Alloalcanivorax dieselolei B5: one gene and its partner. The protein of the gene in region 2 interacts with the protein of the main gene of each other region in a pairwise test. Links are inferred from orthologs where the notes say so. Each region holds a gene or a part of one and is shown on either strand. Other genes may lie near its edges.

The links.
Region 1: the proteins of rlmKL (region 2) and typA interact in binary tests that used the Escherichia coli proteins (3 or more experiments, as listed by UniProt). The link is inferred for Alloalcanivorax dieselolei B5 from one-to-one orthologs.

What each region holds. Positions count from the first base shown.
Region 1 is NC_018691.1:637,338-644,635, forward strand. The notes cover bases 1,450-4,378. They hold typA (translational GTPase TypA), read right to left. Parts: upstream 3,854-4,378; coding sequence 2,045-3,853; downstream 1,450-2,044. Other genes in these bases: B5T_RS03010 (peptidoglycan-binding domain-containing protein), read right to left, coding at 1,450-1,831; B5T_RS03020 (ATP-dependent zinc protease family protein), read left to right, coding at 4,255-4,378. In the rest of the region: protein-export chaperone SecB, read left to right, coding at 1-292; tRNA (uridine(34)/cytosine(34)/5-carboxymethylaminomethyluridine(34)-2'-O)-methyltransferase TrmL, read right to left, coding at 334-804; more of B5T_RS03010, read right to left, coding at 917-1,449; more of B5T_RS03020, read left to right, coding at 4,379-4,830; B5T_RS03025 (inactive transglutaminase family protein), read left to right, coding at 4,840-6,381; B5T_RS03030 (alpha-L-glutamate ligase-like protein), read left to right, coding at 6,382-7,298. UniProt on the Escherichia coli protein: A 50S ribosomal subunit assembly protein with GTPase and nucleotide-independent chaperone activity, required for 50S subunit assembly at low temperatures, may also play a role in translation.
Region 2 is NC_018691.1:1,962,200-1,969,473, reverse strand. Bases 4,370-7,274 are described here. They hold rlmKL (bifunctional 23S rRNA (guanine(2069)-N(7))-methyltransferase RlmK/23S rRNA (guanine(2445)-N(2))-methyltransferase RlmL), read right to left. Parts: upstream 6,926-7,274; coding sequence 4,814-6,925; downstream 4,370-4,813. Other genes in these bases: B5T_RS08900 (glutaredoxin family protein), read right to left, coding at 4,581-4,817; B5T_RS08905 (TatD family hydrolase), read left to right, coding at 4,370-4,481. Also shown: topA (type I DNA topoisomerase), read right to left, coding at 1-378; B5T_RS08925 (universal stress protein), read left to right, coding at 674-1,132; B5T_RS08920 (cyclic nucleotide-binding domain-containing protein), read right to left, coding at 1,204-1,866; transcriptional repressor LexA, read left to right, coding at 2,285-2,899; B5T_RS08910 (DUF1499 domain-containing protein), read left to right, coding at 3,256-3,654; more of B5T_RS08905, read left to right, coding at 3,657-4,369. UniProt on the Escherichia coli protein: Specifically methylates the guanine in position 2445 (m2G2445) and the guanine in position 2069 (m7G2069) of 23S rRNA. Methylation occurs before assembly of 23S rRNA into 50S subunits.

The DNA of each region.
Region 1 (7,298 bases), 1.3 Mb from region 2 along the record:
GACGGTGACCGTGACCGCCAAGGATGAAGGGGAAGAGAAAACCTTTTATCTGGTGGAAGTAAAACAGGCCGGCATCTTCACTCTGGTCGGTATCGAAGACGAGGAGCGTAATCAGCTGCTCGGCGCTTATTGCCCCAATCTGCTGTTCCCTTACGTGCGCGAAGTGGTGTCGGATCTGGTGTCCAAGGCGTCTTTCCCGCAGATGGTATTGCAGCCGCTGAACTTCGACGCTCTGTACCAGCAACAGCGTCAACAGCAGGCGGAAGGCAACGAGAGCGTGACGGTTCAGTAAAGACGATACTGACGGATGACATCGCGGCTCACCAGCCGCGATCAGCCTGTCACCGCGCCCGGGTACCCCAACTGGCGCCAGGCCTCGTAGAGGGTTACCGCCACCGCGTTGCTCAGGTTGAGACTGCGGCTGTCGGCCACCATCGGCAGCCGCAGCCGTTGCGCCGGCGCCAGCCGGTCCAGGATCTCCGCGGGCAATCCCCGGGTTTCCGGGCCGAACAGCAGCACATCGCCGTCCTCGAACCGGGTGTCACTGGGTGTGGTGTGGCCCTTGGTGGTCAGAGCGAACAGGCGAGCCCCGGCCATGGCGGCCAGGAAGGCCTCGAAATCCGGGTGCACGGTCACTCTCGCCCATTCCGAATAGTCCAGCCCCGCGCGCCGCAGGCGCTTTTCATCCAGACTGAAACCGAGCGGCTCGATCAGATGCAGCCCGGCGCCGGTATTGGCGGCGAGGCGAATGATATTGCCGGTGTTCGGCGGGATTTCCGGTTGGTACAGGGCAACGTGCAGCATTTGAGGGGCACAAGGAAGCCGGAAGGGGGAGGGAGTATAGCGTGTCCGGCGGCTATGCGGGCAAAAAGACAGGGGAGGCCACGGCGGGCGGGGCCCGCCGTGGGCGGTGAGGTCAGAGTTTCACGCCCAGTTCGTTGAGGGTGCGCATGGTCAACTGACCGGAAGGCAGATTATTGTCCTTCTGATAGGCGATGACGGCGGCCCGGGTGCGGCTGCCATAAACGCCATCCACCCAGGTCGGATCGTAGCCTTCGTTCTTGAGCGCCTGTTGCAGACGGCGGACCACGTCCGGAGTGGTGTTGGTTTCGCACAGGATTTCACGCCATTCCATGTCGGCGTTGGTGACTTTCACCTGCTTCGGAACATCCCGGTATTGAGCGGGAATAACCTGTTTGTGAGTCTGCGGTGGTGCCACCTGCTTGACCACTTCGATGGTCTTGTATTCGGCGGGGATGGCGACTTCCTCCACCCGTTCCGGCTGCACCAGCTCCTTGCGCTGGACGGTTTTGTATTCCGCCGGCACTTCCACCAGACACATGATCTCGCCGGTGGCCTGGTCGATTCGCTCGATCGGGCCGCGGCCTTTTTTCCAGGTGGTGTAGGCGGGACGCACCAGCACCTGTTCGGAGACCGTGCGGTATTCCGCCGGCTTGGTGATCAGCTTGGTGGTGGCTTCTCTCACCAGCACCCGTTCCTGCACGGTTTCATAACGAGCGGGAGTGGTGGTGAGTTTGGTGTCTTCCGCCGACACCATGACCCGTTCCATTTCCGTTTTATAGGTTTCCGGAATCACCACTCGGGCGTAACAGTGTCCGGGTTTGGCGTTCGGTGGCAGCAGATCGGGGGCCTGAGATGCGGGCGCGGGCTGCTCATTGCCCAATTGGGCGCGTAGTTGCTGGTTTTCCTGCTCCAGTTGTTGCAGACGTTGGTTGTCGGCGCTGCTGTCCATGGTGGTGGTTTGTTGGCTGGCACAGCCGGTGGCCAGAAGGGCGGCGGCAAGCGGCAAAAGTAAAAGAGAGGGTTTCATCGTCTCGTTCCCCTTGATTCCTCCATGTGGAATTAAAGACATTAGGGGGATTCTTTTGCCGTCGATATCCATGCGGGGGCTTTTTTACAGAACGTTCACCAAAAGCCTAAAAACAGACTGGTTTTAGTGCATATGCGGGCGAAAATAATTGCTTAAAATCGGCGCCGCCCCAAAAAATGGAGCGGCGCTAAGGACTGGCTCTGAGGCGGGATTTTAACGACTGGCGCGCTTGCGCTCGGTTTCGGTAAGCAATTTCTTGCGCAGGCGCAGATAGTGCGGGGTGACCTCCACCAGCTCATCGTCCTCGATGAAGTCCAGGGCCTGTTCCAGGCTGAAGCGCACCGGCGGGGTGAGAATCACGTTCTCGTCGGTGCCGGAGGCGCGCATGTTGGTGAGCTGCTTGCCCTTGGTGGGGTTCACCACCAGGTCATTGCCCCGGCTGTGGATACCAATCAATTGGCCTTCGTAAACTTCCACGTTGGGGTCGATCAGCATGCGGCCACGCTCCTGCAGATTGAACAGGGCGAACGCCAGCACCTTGCCCTTGACCATGGAGACCAGCACGCCATTGTTGCGCTGGGCCATGTCGCCGGGTTTGTACTCACCGTAGTGACTGAAGGTGCTGTTGAGGATGCCGGTGCCGGAGGTGAGTGTCAGGAACAGACTGCGGAAGCCGATCAGGCCGCGGCTGGGCACGACGAAGGTCAGGCGTACACGGCCTTTGCCATCGGGCTCCATGTTGGTCATCTCGGCGCGGCGCAGGCCCAGGTGTTCCATGATCGCGCCCTGGTGCTGTTCTTCCACGTCGGCCATTACATTCTCGTAAGGCTCCTGCTTCTGGCCGTCCACTTCGCGCACGATCACTTGCGGGCGGCCCACGGCCAGCTCGAAGCCTTCGCGGCGCATGTTCTCGATCAGTACCGACAGGTGCAGTTCGCCACGGCCGGAGACACGGAACTGGTCGGCGCTGCCAGTTTCTTCCACGCGCAGGGCTACGTTGTGCTTGAGCTCCGCCTCCAGGCGCTCACGAATCTGGCGGCTGGTGACGAACTTGCCGTCCTGGCCGGCGAACGGCGAGGTGTTAACGTGGAACACCATGCTCACGGTGGGCTCGTCCACGGTCAGCGGTGGCAGGGCCTCGACATTGTTCGGGTCGCACAGGGTGTCGGAAATATCCAGCGGGTCCATGCCGGTGACACAGACAATATCGCCGGCGCCGGCCTCGCTGACATCCACCCGCTCCAGACCATGGTGCCCCATGATCTGCAGTATCCGGCCGTTACGTACCTTGCCCTCGCGATCGATGATCTTCACCTGCGAGTTGGCTTTTACCTGGCCACGCTTGATACGACCGATGCCGATCACGCCCAGGTAGCTGTTGTAGTCCAGCGAGGAAATCTGCATCTGGAACGGGCCGTCGGCATCCACTTCCGGTGCCGGCACCCGGTCGATGATGGTCTGGAACAGCGGGGTCATGTCTTCCGCCATCTGATCCGGCTCCTGGCCGGCGATGCCGTTCAGGGCGGAGGCGTACACCACCGGGAAGTCCAGCTGCTCGTCGCTGGCGCCGAGATTGTCGAACAGATCGAACACCTGATCCATGACCCAGTCCGGGCGGGCGCCGGGGCGGTCGATCTTGTTGATCACCACGATCGGCTTGAGGCCGGCGGCGAACGCTTTCTGGGTCACGAAGCGGGTCTGCGGCATGGGGCCGTCCACCGCGTCCACCAGCAGCAGCACCGAGTCCACCATCGACATGACGCGCTCCACCTCGCCACCGAAGTCGGCGTGGCCAGGGGTGTCGACGATATTGATACGGTAGTCGCCGTATTTAAGGGCGGTGTTCTTGGAGAGGATGGTGATGCCTCGTTCCTTCTCCAGGTCGTTGGAGTCCATTACCCGCTCGACGTCGCCGGCGCGGTCTCCCAGTGTGCCCGACTGTTGCAACAGCTTGTCCACCAGGGTGGTCTTGCCGTGGTCAACGTGGGCGATGATGGCGATATTGCGCAGACGTTCAATCACGAAACAGGCTCCGAAGCGAGTAATAAGGCCGTGGCGGGGCCACGGCGGGAGCGCATTGTACAGTCCCCTTGGCTACCGAAGCCACCGTCTTGTCGGGCGTATGGCTAACCGCCGGTGACAGTGGGCGGCGCCCGCGGGCTATGAGAGAATGCGACCCGGTTCACGATTTTGCGGTTGTTGCTTCAAGGTAGTGCGCATTCGCCTAGAATGGCGCAACCAAACGGGGTCGTACCGGTCATACACTGCCCGTCGATGACGATCCGTTTCGAGCCTCCCTGGCTTCCCGGGCTGCCCGGATTGGCATATCAGCCTGCTCGTGGTGGCATTTCTCCAATGTGGTTCTGGACAAGGAAGGTATTCGCTATATGCGGTTTGGGTGTGCGTGCGGCATAAGGTATGCAGTGGCGATAGCGTTTTGTCTGGCCCTGCCCATCAAGGCCGTCGCCGACGGCGAGGACCCCGGAAAGATCATTCTGGGCCTCAACGAAGAGATCATGATCGAAGAGCTGGGTATCGCGCTGCCCGCTAAACTGGACACCGGAGCCCAGTCCGCTTCGCTCAGTGCCCGGCAAATCCGGACTTTCAAGCGGGATGGACAGGATTGGGTATCCTTTGATCTGTGGATGGTGCCAGAGCAGCGCGAGAAAATCGGGCTGGAGCAGGATCAGTGGCGCACGCTTGAACTGCCACTGTCCAAACATGTGCGTATCAAACGCCGTGCCGAAAACCAGATCGACGGGGCGCCGGGCTACAGCCGCCGTCCGGTGGTGGAATTGACGCTGTGTGTCCGTGACCGGGCCCGGCAGGTGGACGTCAATCTGACCGATCGCAGTGACTTCCGGTTCCCGCTGCTGGTGGGATCCGAGGCGCTGGTTTCGCTGGGGGCTCTGGTGGACCCGGCACAATCCATGAGCGGGGGTGCGCCATCCTGCTCCAGGGAAGACACCGTCGGCTTGGCGGCCGAAGAAACCGAATAAGGCTGGAACATGGGTTCTGTGAAACTGCACGCGCGGCTGCTGGCCGTGGCATTGTTGGTTCTGGGCATAGGCAGCATGGCCTACCAGATTCTGATTCAGAAAGTGCCGGTTACCGAAAGTGAAACCGATCCGGTCTGGGTGGTGGATGCTCAGGTCCAGTTTCAGGCCAGGGGTAACCACCCGGTGAAGGTGCGAATGTTCGTGCCACCACTGGACAGTGGTTTCACCACGCTGAATGAAAGCTTTATCTCCAATAACTATGGCGTCAACGTCAGCCGTGAGGGTGGCAACCGGTTGGTGACCTGGTCCAGCCGTCGGGTGGAGGGGCGGCAGAGCCTGTATTACCGATTGCTGATCACCCCCCGTTTCGCCGAGCCCGGCGGTCAGGCGAAGGAACCCGGGCCGCAATTCCGCCCCAGCCCGACGCTGTCCGGGGCGGAAAAAGTGGCCGCCGACGCCCTGCTGGCACCGATTCGCCAGCATTCCGCGGACATCGAAACCTTCATCAGCGAGACCATCAAACGGGTCAATAGCCGCGACGACAACGATAATGTCCGGTTGTTGCTGGGTGGGAACATGGCGCCGGAGAACCGGGCCCGGGTGGTGGATCTGCTGCTGGCGGTGGCGCACATCCCGGCGGAGCCGGTGTACACCCTGCGTCTGTCCGAGGTGCAGAATCAGCAGCCGGAGTTATGGTTGCGTTCCTACAACGGCGATGCCTGGCTGTATTTCAACCCCAATACCGGTCAGCAGGGGCTGCCGGAGGACCGTCTGGTGTGGTGGAGTGGACAGGCGCCCCTGTACAGCCTGGATGGTGGCCGCAACGCGGAGGTGAAGTTCAGCGTTCACCAGAATGAAATGAGCGCTCTGCAATTGGCGCAGACGCTGAGTTCCCAGGACGTTTCCAGCTTCATCGATTTCTCGCTCTATGATTTGCCGCTACCGGTACAACAGCTCCACCGGATCCTGATCATGATTCCGGTGGGGGTGCTGCTGGTGCTGTTGATGCGCAGCCTGATTGGCGTGGAGACCCTCGGTACTTTCACCCCGGTACTGATCGCCCTGGCGTTCCGTGAGACTCAGGTGGTTTGGGGGGTGCTTCTGTTCACTTTCATCACCACCATCGGCCTGTCGTTGCGATCGTATCTGGAACATCTCAAGTTGCAGTTGATGGCACGGTTGTCGGTGGTGCTGACCTTCGTGGTGATCCTGATCGGGCTGATCAGCTTGTTCAGCTACAAGCTGGGCCTGGAAGTGGGGCTGTCGGTGGCGCTGTTCCCGATGGTGATTCTGACCATGGTGATCGAGCGGATGTCCATTGTCTGGGAAGAGCGGGGCGGACCGCAGTCCATGAAAGTAGCCATCGGTACCTTGGTGGTGGCGATTCTCTGTCACTTGTTGATGGTGTGGCGCCCGCTGGTCTATCTGGTGTTCACCTTCCCGGGCATCCTCCTGATATTGGCGGCGTTCATGGTATTCATGGGGCACTACCGCGGCTACCGGCTCTCTGAACTGGTCCGCTTCCGGGCCATGACCGAAGAGGGGCGTTGAATGTTCGGGGTAAAAACCTGGCGTGCTCTGCGGCGGCGCGGCGTGATGGGCATCAACCAGCGTAACGGCGATTATGTGCTGCGTTACAATGATCGCCGTTTGTACCCGCTGGTGGACGACAAAATCCGCACCAAGAAGCTGGCGTTGGACGCGGGTATCCGGGCGCCGGATATGTACGGCATCATCGAGACCGAGCAGGGCATCGGCAAGGTGGCGGAGATCGTGGAAACCCATGGGGATTTCGTCATCAAACCCTCTCAGGGGGCCGGCGGTGACGGCATTATGGTCATCTCCGATCGCTTCGAGGGTTATTACCGCACGGTCTCCGGTCGCATGGTCAGCCCCGAAGAGATGGAATTTCACATTTCCGGGATCATTTCCGGTATCTATTCCCTGGGCGGCCATCGCGACCGCGCGCTGATTGAATACCGGGTCCGTTCCACCGACTTGTTTGACCGCATCAGCATCGGCGGGGTGCCGGATGTGCGCATCATCGTGCTCAAGGGCTACCCGGTGTTCGCCATGCTGCGTCTGCCCACCCGGCAGTCCGACGGCAAGGCCAACCTGCACCAGGGCGCCATTGGCGTGGGCGTGGACATTGCCACCGGGGTGACCCTGTCTGGTACCTGGCACAATCTGAAAATCGACCGCCATCCCGATACTGCGCATCCGGTGGCGGGCGTCACCATTCCGGATTGGGAGGAGTGTCTGGCGCTGGCGGCACGCTGCTATGACCTGACCGGGCTGGGGTATCTTGGCGTGGACCTGGTGCTGGACAAGCACAAGGGACCGATGATGCTGGAGCTCAATGCCCGTCCCGGCCTCAATATCCAGATCGCCAATGACGATGGACTGTTGCGTCGCTGCGGTATCGTTGAGCGCCATCTGGAACAGCGCGGCAAGGATGAGGGCGAGGA
Region 2 (7,274 bases):
TTCGCGGTCCAAGTCAGTGGCCAGATAGATGCGCTCGGCGTTGACGGCCAGGCGCTTGAGTTCATCGATGACCTTTTCCTTGCCGGGCAGGATCTCGTAGTGCGCCTTCCAACCGTGCTCCGGGTCCACCCCCATGCGGTTGATCAGCTGAGACTGCGCTTTCTTCTTTTTATAGGCCTCGCGCTCTTCCTTTGGCAGCGAACGGGTATAGGCCGCCTCCTTGGCCCGTTCCTGGGGCGTGGACTTTTTGCCACCGCCGCTGACCGGCAGATCGCGCACGTGGCCCACACTGGACTTGACGATGAAGTCATCGCCCAAATAGCGGTTAATGGTTTTCGCCTTGGCCGGCGACTCCACAATTACCAGGGACTTACCCATTACGTTCGTCACCCACTACTGAATTACCGAGAAGTCGGTCGATCCGGCCTTCCCCGGCCGGATACGATGTCCAGGCCCCGTTTCGGGGGCCCTCAGGGGCGCCTATTTAGACAGCGGCGCTAACGTCCGGTCAAGCTTCGGGGTGGCACAATCCCTTTTCGGTGCCTCCCGGGGGCCCTGCCCATGGCCTTCCCGCCCGGGCCGGATCGCCCGCCGGGCGGGCCTTGATCAGCATCAATCGACCGCTTCCCGGGAGCGGGCTATACTCGGTGAAAAGCGTTCGAGGGAGATCGCCGTGACTGCTCCGTATCAAAGAATTCTTGTCGCCATCGATTGCAGTGACGAGTCCGCCGACATCCTGTGCCGTGCCGCCGGGGTGCTGGAAGGTAACGCCACCGGCGAGCTGCATCTGATTCATGTGATCGAGCCGCTGGCCCTGGCCTATGGGGCGGATGTGCCCATGGACGTCACCGACCTGCAAAGCGGTCTGGTCAAGCAGGCCCGCGAAACCGCACTGGAATACGCCCGCCAGTACCAGATCGGCGAGGATCGCATCCACGTGGAGCTGGGTTCCATCGAAAAGACCATCGTCGACAAGGCCGATGCCCTGGGCGTGGATCTGATCGTGGTGGGCAGCCACACCCGCAGCGGCCTGGCTCTGCTGCTGGGCTCCACTGCCCGAGGCCTGGTACCCGGCGCCCATTGCGACGTGCTGGCGGTGAAAGTCCAGCGCAAGGACAAGAAATCGGACTGACGGCACCGGCCCGCCTCACCCGTCCGCGAATCATGCGGCAGCCCGGCCACCAGCCCGGCCGGGTCGATCCGTTACGTCATCGCCGGCCCGGCACGAGGGTGGTCGTTCCAGCGGCATAACAGCGCCGCCAGCGCCCGCGCCTGTTCACGCAGCGCCGCCAGTTCCTGTGCGGTTTCCTTCTCGCCGTGATAAACCGGGATCTTGCGCAGGGCCGCTTCCAATTCCGCGTCCGGCGCCGCCAGACGCTGCACCTCCACCGCCCAGCGAATCTGATGCACCAGCATGTGAAACAGCGCCAGGCGCGTTCCAAGACTGAACAGAGCCACCCGCGGCTCATCGAAATCGGCGAACGACAAGCGCGCCAGCACCGCCGGTTTCGCCCGGTCTCCCTCCGCCACTTTTTCCGCCACCTTCAAGGTGGCGCTGCGCGGCGTCGCCAGCAGCAGGGACAAAGCGCCAAACACCTCCCCCGGAGACACCCGGTACACCACTGGCGGCGGTGTGCCCTCACCAAGCACCCACAGCTCTCCACGCAGCAAAAAATAGAGCCCGCGGGCCTCGGCTCCAGCCTGAATCACCACCTCGCCCGGCGCGGCTTCAAGAATCCGGGTCCCGGCCAGCAGCAAGGCTCGCTGGTCGGCATCGTCACGGGACACTTCATTGAAAAACGGCACGCCGGAAAGTAACGACTCCACCCGCGCCTGCTGAGAACGTTGCCACTCGGCCTGCTTCATTTCTCCCCCAATCGCCGCAGCCCCACCATTCGCTGAAATGGCTGCTGTAGGAGCTTGCCCTGCAAGCGAATTCTTGGAATGCAGCGCTATTCGCTTGCAGGGCAAGCTCCCACAGTGGCTCCGTAGCCCCTCCGCGGGAAGCGGCTTTAGCAGCGAATACAGCGGCACGATGACGCCTCCCCCCCGGGAAGCGCCGAGCGCATAGCCTAGCTTGGATGGCCGTGCAAGGCGAGCGGAGAGCGCCTTGCAACAACATCGGGGATGACAAAAACACTGGACATATTATACTGTTCGTATTATCAGTATTCCATTCCCGTCGCCGCAGGGTTTCGCGACGGAACGGAACAGGCGTCCGCGGCGCCGCACCGTCTCAATCCGAGCCGGATACCGCCGCGCCCGGCCACCACAGGAGACCGACATGAGCAGCAAACTGACCCTCCGCCAGCAGCAGGTGCTGGATTGCATCCGTGACTCACAGGCGGACACCGGCATGGCCCCCACCCGGGCGGAAATCGCCGAACGCATGGGGTTCCAGTCCAAGAACGCCGCCTCCGATCACCTGCGGGCGCTGGAGCGCAAGGGCTATATCCGCCTGCACAGCGACCGCTCCCGCGGCATTCAGCTTTTGGAGTCCGCTCTCGGCGACGAGGACGAATTGCCAGTGGTGGGCAAGGTGGCCGCCGGCACCCCGATCGAGGCGGTGGAAAACGTGCAGCGCACGGTACCGGTGCCACGCGGACTGTTTCGTCAACGGCCCACCTACCTGCTCAAGGTGCAGGGGGACAGCATGATCGACGCCGGCATCTTCGACGGCGACCTGATCGCCGTGCGCAAGAGCGAAACGGCCCGTTCCGGTGAAATCGTGGTCGCCCGTATCGGCGAGGAGGTGACGGTGAAGACACTGCGGCTGAACAAATCCGACGCCACTTTGTTACCGGCCAACGAAGACTACGAACCGATCCAGGTGCCCGCGGATCAACTGATCATCGAAGGTGTGTTCGTCGGCCTGATCCGTGATCCGAACTCGCATTAAGTCGCCCCCGAAGAGACAAAATGCATTAGTGCCGGTTAGACTACGCACGCATTTGCGTTTTCTCCATGGCACCTGTGGTCCTGTTGTCGCCACATTGATGGCCAGGGAATGAAAGGCCATGACCTTCCGTAGACGCCATGGAGGCACCATGGGAAGCACCATGAGACGGAGCCTCCATGAACAGGACGGTCAGGACCAAGGATAAGCACAGTGATAACGGCGACATCAGTCGACGTGCCAGGGAGGGTCGGGCGTCCCAGCGGATGCCAAGCGCCGGGGGCGCATCACGGGTTCTCTCACGGCATGTCCGCCGTGTTCTCTGTGCCTGTGGTTTGTTATTGCTGAGTAGCTTTGCCATGAACGATACCCGTTTGCTAGCGCCCTGCCCGTCCTCGCCCAATTGCGTGTCCAGCCTGGCCACGGATGAACGGCATCGGGTGGAACCTCTTCCCGGCTACGCCGATCGTGCCGGCAGTCTCAAACTGCTGAGCGACGTGCTGGCCACCCTGCCCCGTGTCAGTTTTGAGCAGGTTGGGCCAGCCCGCTTGCAAGCCCGTTTCACCAGCCGCGTGCTTCGCTTCGTTGATGACGTCACTTTCTATGTGCACGAGAATGGCGGTATTGAAGTGCGCTCCGCGTCCCGGGTCGGATACTACGATTTCGGCGCCAACCGGCGCCGGGTGGAGGACCTGCGTGAGCGGCTTGAGGAACGGCTGGGCGACCTGACACCGGTTCAGGGGCAAGGCGCCGGATGAGCATGCCGGGATCCACTGAGTGTGAATGGGCGGACATCGGCGTCAACCTCACCGATCGCCAGTTCGCTGACGACCGTGAAGCGGTACTACAACGGGCCCGGCAGGCCGGCGTCAACCGCCTGCTGCTGACCGGCACCAACGTCGAGGAATCCCGGCAAGCGCTGGCGCTGTGCCAACGCTACCCCGATCAGGGCCTGCTCTGTACCGCCGGCCTGCACCCGCATAGTGCCCGCTTCTGTAACGACGAGGTCCTGTCGGAATTACGGGAACTGCTGGAGCAACCGGCGGTGGCGGCGGCTGGCGAGATGGGCCTGGACTTTAATCGGGATTTCTCCCCGCGCCCGGATCAGGAAAAAGCGTTCGAAGCGCAGCTGGCACTGGCCGCCGGGCTGAACAAGCCGGTGTTTTTGCATCAGCGGGACGCCCATGATCGCTTCCTGCCGATGCTCAAGGCCTGGCGGGACCGTTTGCCCGCTGTCGTGGTGCACTGTTTCACCGACCAGCGCCGGCCCCTGTTCGACTACCTGGACCTGGATTGCTTCATCGGCATCACCGGCTGGGTCTGCGACGAACGGCGCGGCCGGGAACTGGCCGAACTGGTGCCGCACATTCCCGGCAACCGGCTGCTGCTGGAAACCGACGCGCCTTACCTGTTGCCACGGGACCTGCCGGAGCCTCCGGCGAAAAAACGACGCAATGAACCCTGCCTGCTGCCCTGGATCGGCGAACGGGTGGCGACCCTGCGGGGCGAAACGACGCAAGCCCTGGCCCAGCAAACCCTGGCCAATACTCTGGCGTTTTTGCAGCGGGATTGGCCGGCGGCCTAGTAGCCGCCGTGGGGGCTTAAATCAAAATCCAATTCGCTTGCAAGGCAAGCTCCTACAGCGGCCTTGTAGCACTCTCCGAATTCATTTCTCCAAGCCCCCTCAGGCCAGCCGTTCCCCCATCAGAAACGCACGCACGTCCAGCAGTCCGAATGGCCAGGCCAGTTCCTGATCCCCCCGGCGCAAGACCGGGATCCGCTCACCGTACCGGGCGATCAAATCGTCGTCCTCGGCGATGTCGACGGCCTCGATGGCCAGCACCGGATCCACGGTCAACAGCATGTCCCGGGCCCGCTCGCACAAATGGCATCCCAAGGTGGTGTAAAGCTTGACGGTCATGGCGTTTCCCCGTGACGGATGGCGAAGCAACGATGCAGCCCGTGGCGGCGGAAGTCCTCCGGGGTGCTCCATTGGGTAAGGTCTTCCACCTGGTACCAGCGACGAATGCTTTCATCCAGCTCGAAACGGCGGAAGTTGCAGGAGAAGTACAAGACACCACCGGGCTCGAGCCGTTTGAGAATACGGCGGATCAATTCGCCGTGATGCTCCTGGACCACGAAGTCCTGGCGGCTTTTGTTATTGGAAAACGTGGGCGGATCACAGAACACCACATCGAACTGTTCGCGGCAGGTTTCCAGCCAGCTCATTACATCCGCCCGCTCCAGCGGGTGAGCGTCACTGGAAAAGCCGTTCAAGGCCAGGTTACAGGCGGCCCAGTCCAGATAACGGCGCGAGGCGTCCACCGTCACCACCCGGCGGGCGCCGCCCACCAGAGCGTGAACACTGGCGGCACCGGTGTAGGCGAACAGATTCAGGACACGCTTGCCGGCGGACTCCTGCGCCAGCCGCAGCCGCATCGGCCGATGATCCAGGAACAGGCCGGTATCCAGATAGTCATTGAGATTCACCAGCAGATGGGCACGCCCTTCGCGTACCACCTTGTACTGGCCTCGGCTGTCCAGCTTCTGATACTGACTGTGCCCCTTCTGCCGCTCGCGGGTGCGCAGATGAACCTGCTCCCGATGCACCGCCAGCGCCGAGCGCACCGCGCTCACCGCCCACTGGCGGCGCTCCTTGGCCTTGTCCGGATCAATCGAGGACGGCGCCTTGAATTCCTGCACCAGCGCCTGATCGCCATAAATATCCACCGCCACGTTGAATTCCGGCAGATCACGGTCATACAGGCGGTACGACTGGATATCCTCGCGCTCCAGCCAGCGGCGCAGGTGTTTGCCGTTCTTGCGCAGCCGGTTCAGCAGCGGCAGCGCCCCTTCCGGCGGCGCGAAGCCGGGCTCCGGCGCCACCCGCAGCGGCGATTCCGGCACCGGCGGCCGTGGCCGGTAGACGCGGATATAGTTCTTCAGCGGCCCGTTGAGCAAGCGGTGCTGGCTTTGCAGTTCCATGCCGCAACGATCCAGAGTGGTGACATCGGTACCCAGCAACACCGCGGTCCAGTTGGGGGCCCTTTGCCCCATCAGGCGGCCAAGACCGGCGTGCAGCCAGGCGGAACGCTCCCGCTCCTCCAGACGCTCGCCCCAGGGCGGGTTGGTCACCAGCAGTCCGGTGTCGCCCAGATCCCGCTGGCGCAGGGCACCCAGCTCGCGCCGCTCCAGGTGCAGCGAGCGGCGCACCCCGGCTCGCTCGGCGTTATCCATGGCGTACTGGATGGCCCGGTTGTCCACGTCGAAGCCCTTCAGCGGCGGCAATGGCAGCGGGTCGTGCAAGGTGGCGGCGGCCTCTTCGCGCAGCCCTTCCCACAGCGCCCGCCGGCACCCGCGCCAGGCCATGAATCCGAAGTCCTGACGCAAGGCGCCGGGCGCCACGCCGCCGGCCATCCAGGCCGCTTCGATCAACAGGGTGCCGCTACCGCAGAACGGATCCAGCAACATGGAAGGACGATCCTGGCGATGCCAGCCACCGGCTCTCAGTACGCCCGCCGCCAGATTCTCGCGCAGCGGCGCGCGGCCACCGGCCAGGCGATAGCCGCGCCGGTGCAGCGGTGTGCCGGCCAGATCCAGCCACAAATGAGCCTGATTCTCGTCCAGACGCCCGCGGACGCAGCACGCCCCCAGTTCACTGTCCGAAACACGCAGTGACGGGGGCAGCGCCCGCGCCAGCCGCCGGGTACTGATGCGGTTGTCGCCGCGTACGCCCTTGCCGTGCTCCAGATTGAGGAACAAGGGCGCCCCAGCCGCCACCAGGGCCGGCCAGTCCAGCGCCGCCGCCAGCGCTTCCGGGGCTTCTTCGGCGCTGATTTCCAGGGTCACCAGCGGCAGCAGCACACGCTCCGCCAGGCGTGACCACAGGCACACCCGCAAGCCGTCTTCCTGACGCCCGTCGATGATGACATGGGCGTTACCGGTCTCTGTTACGGATATGCCCAGCTCCACCAGTTCCTCGGCCAGCAGCGGGGCCAGGCCCGGCAGGCAAGTGGTCACGAACTCCATGGGGAATGCCTCGTCGGTGTCTGCACGAATTGGTGTCTCGAAACAATTATCAACTAAATCAAGGAGATGGGCGAACTTTCACGAAACCGTCAAATATGCGGCATCCGTTTAACCACGCCGTCACATATTGCCGTTCGTTATTCGACACGGGCTGCCCCCTTTCCCATACTCGAAGAACGGCTTGCGCGATAACAGGCGCGGGTCAAGGCACTACCAATACCTGATCACTCGTGTTCGCCACCGGCATCACGGGCCTTTGAGCCAGGGACAATAAATGGCTCGCCCAACCCGCCGGAGAAGGCGGCGCATTGTGACACAGAGAGGATCAGCAGGATATTCCCAGTCACTA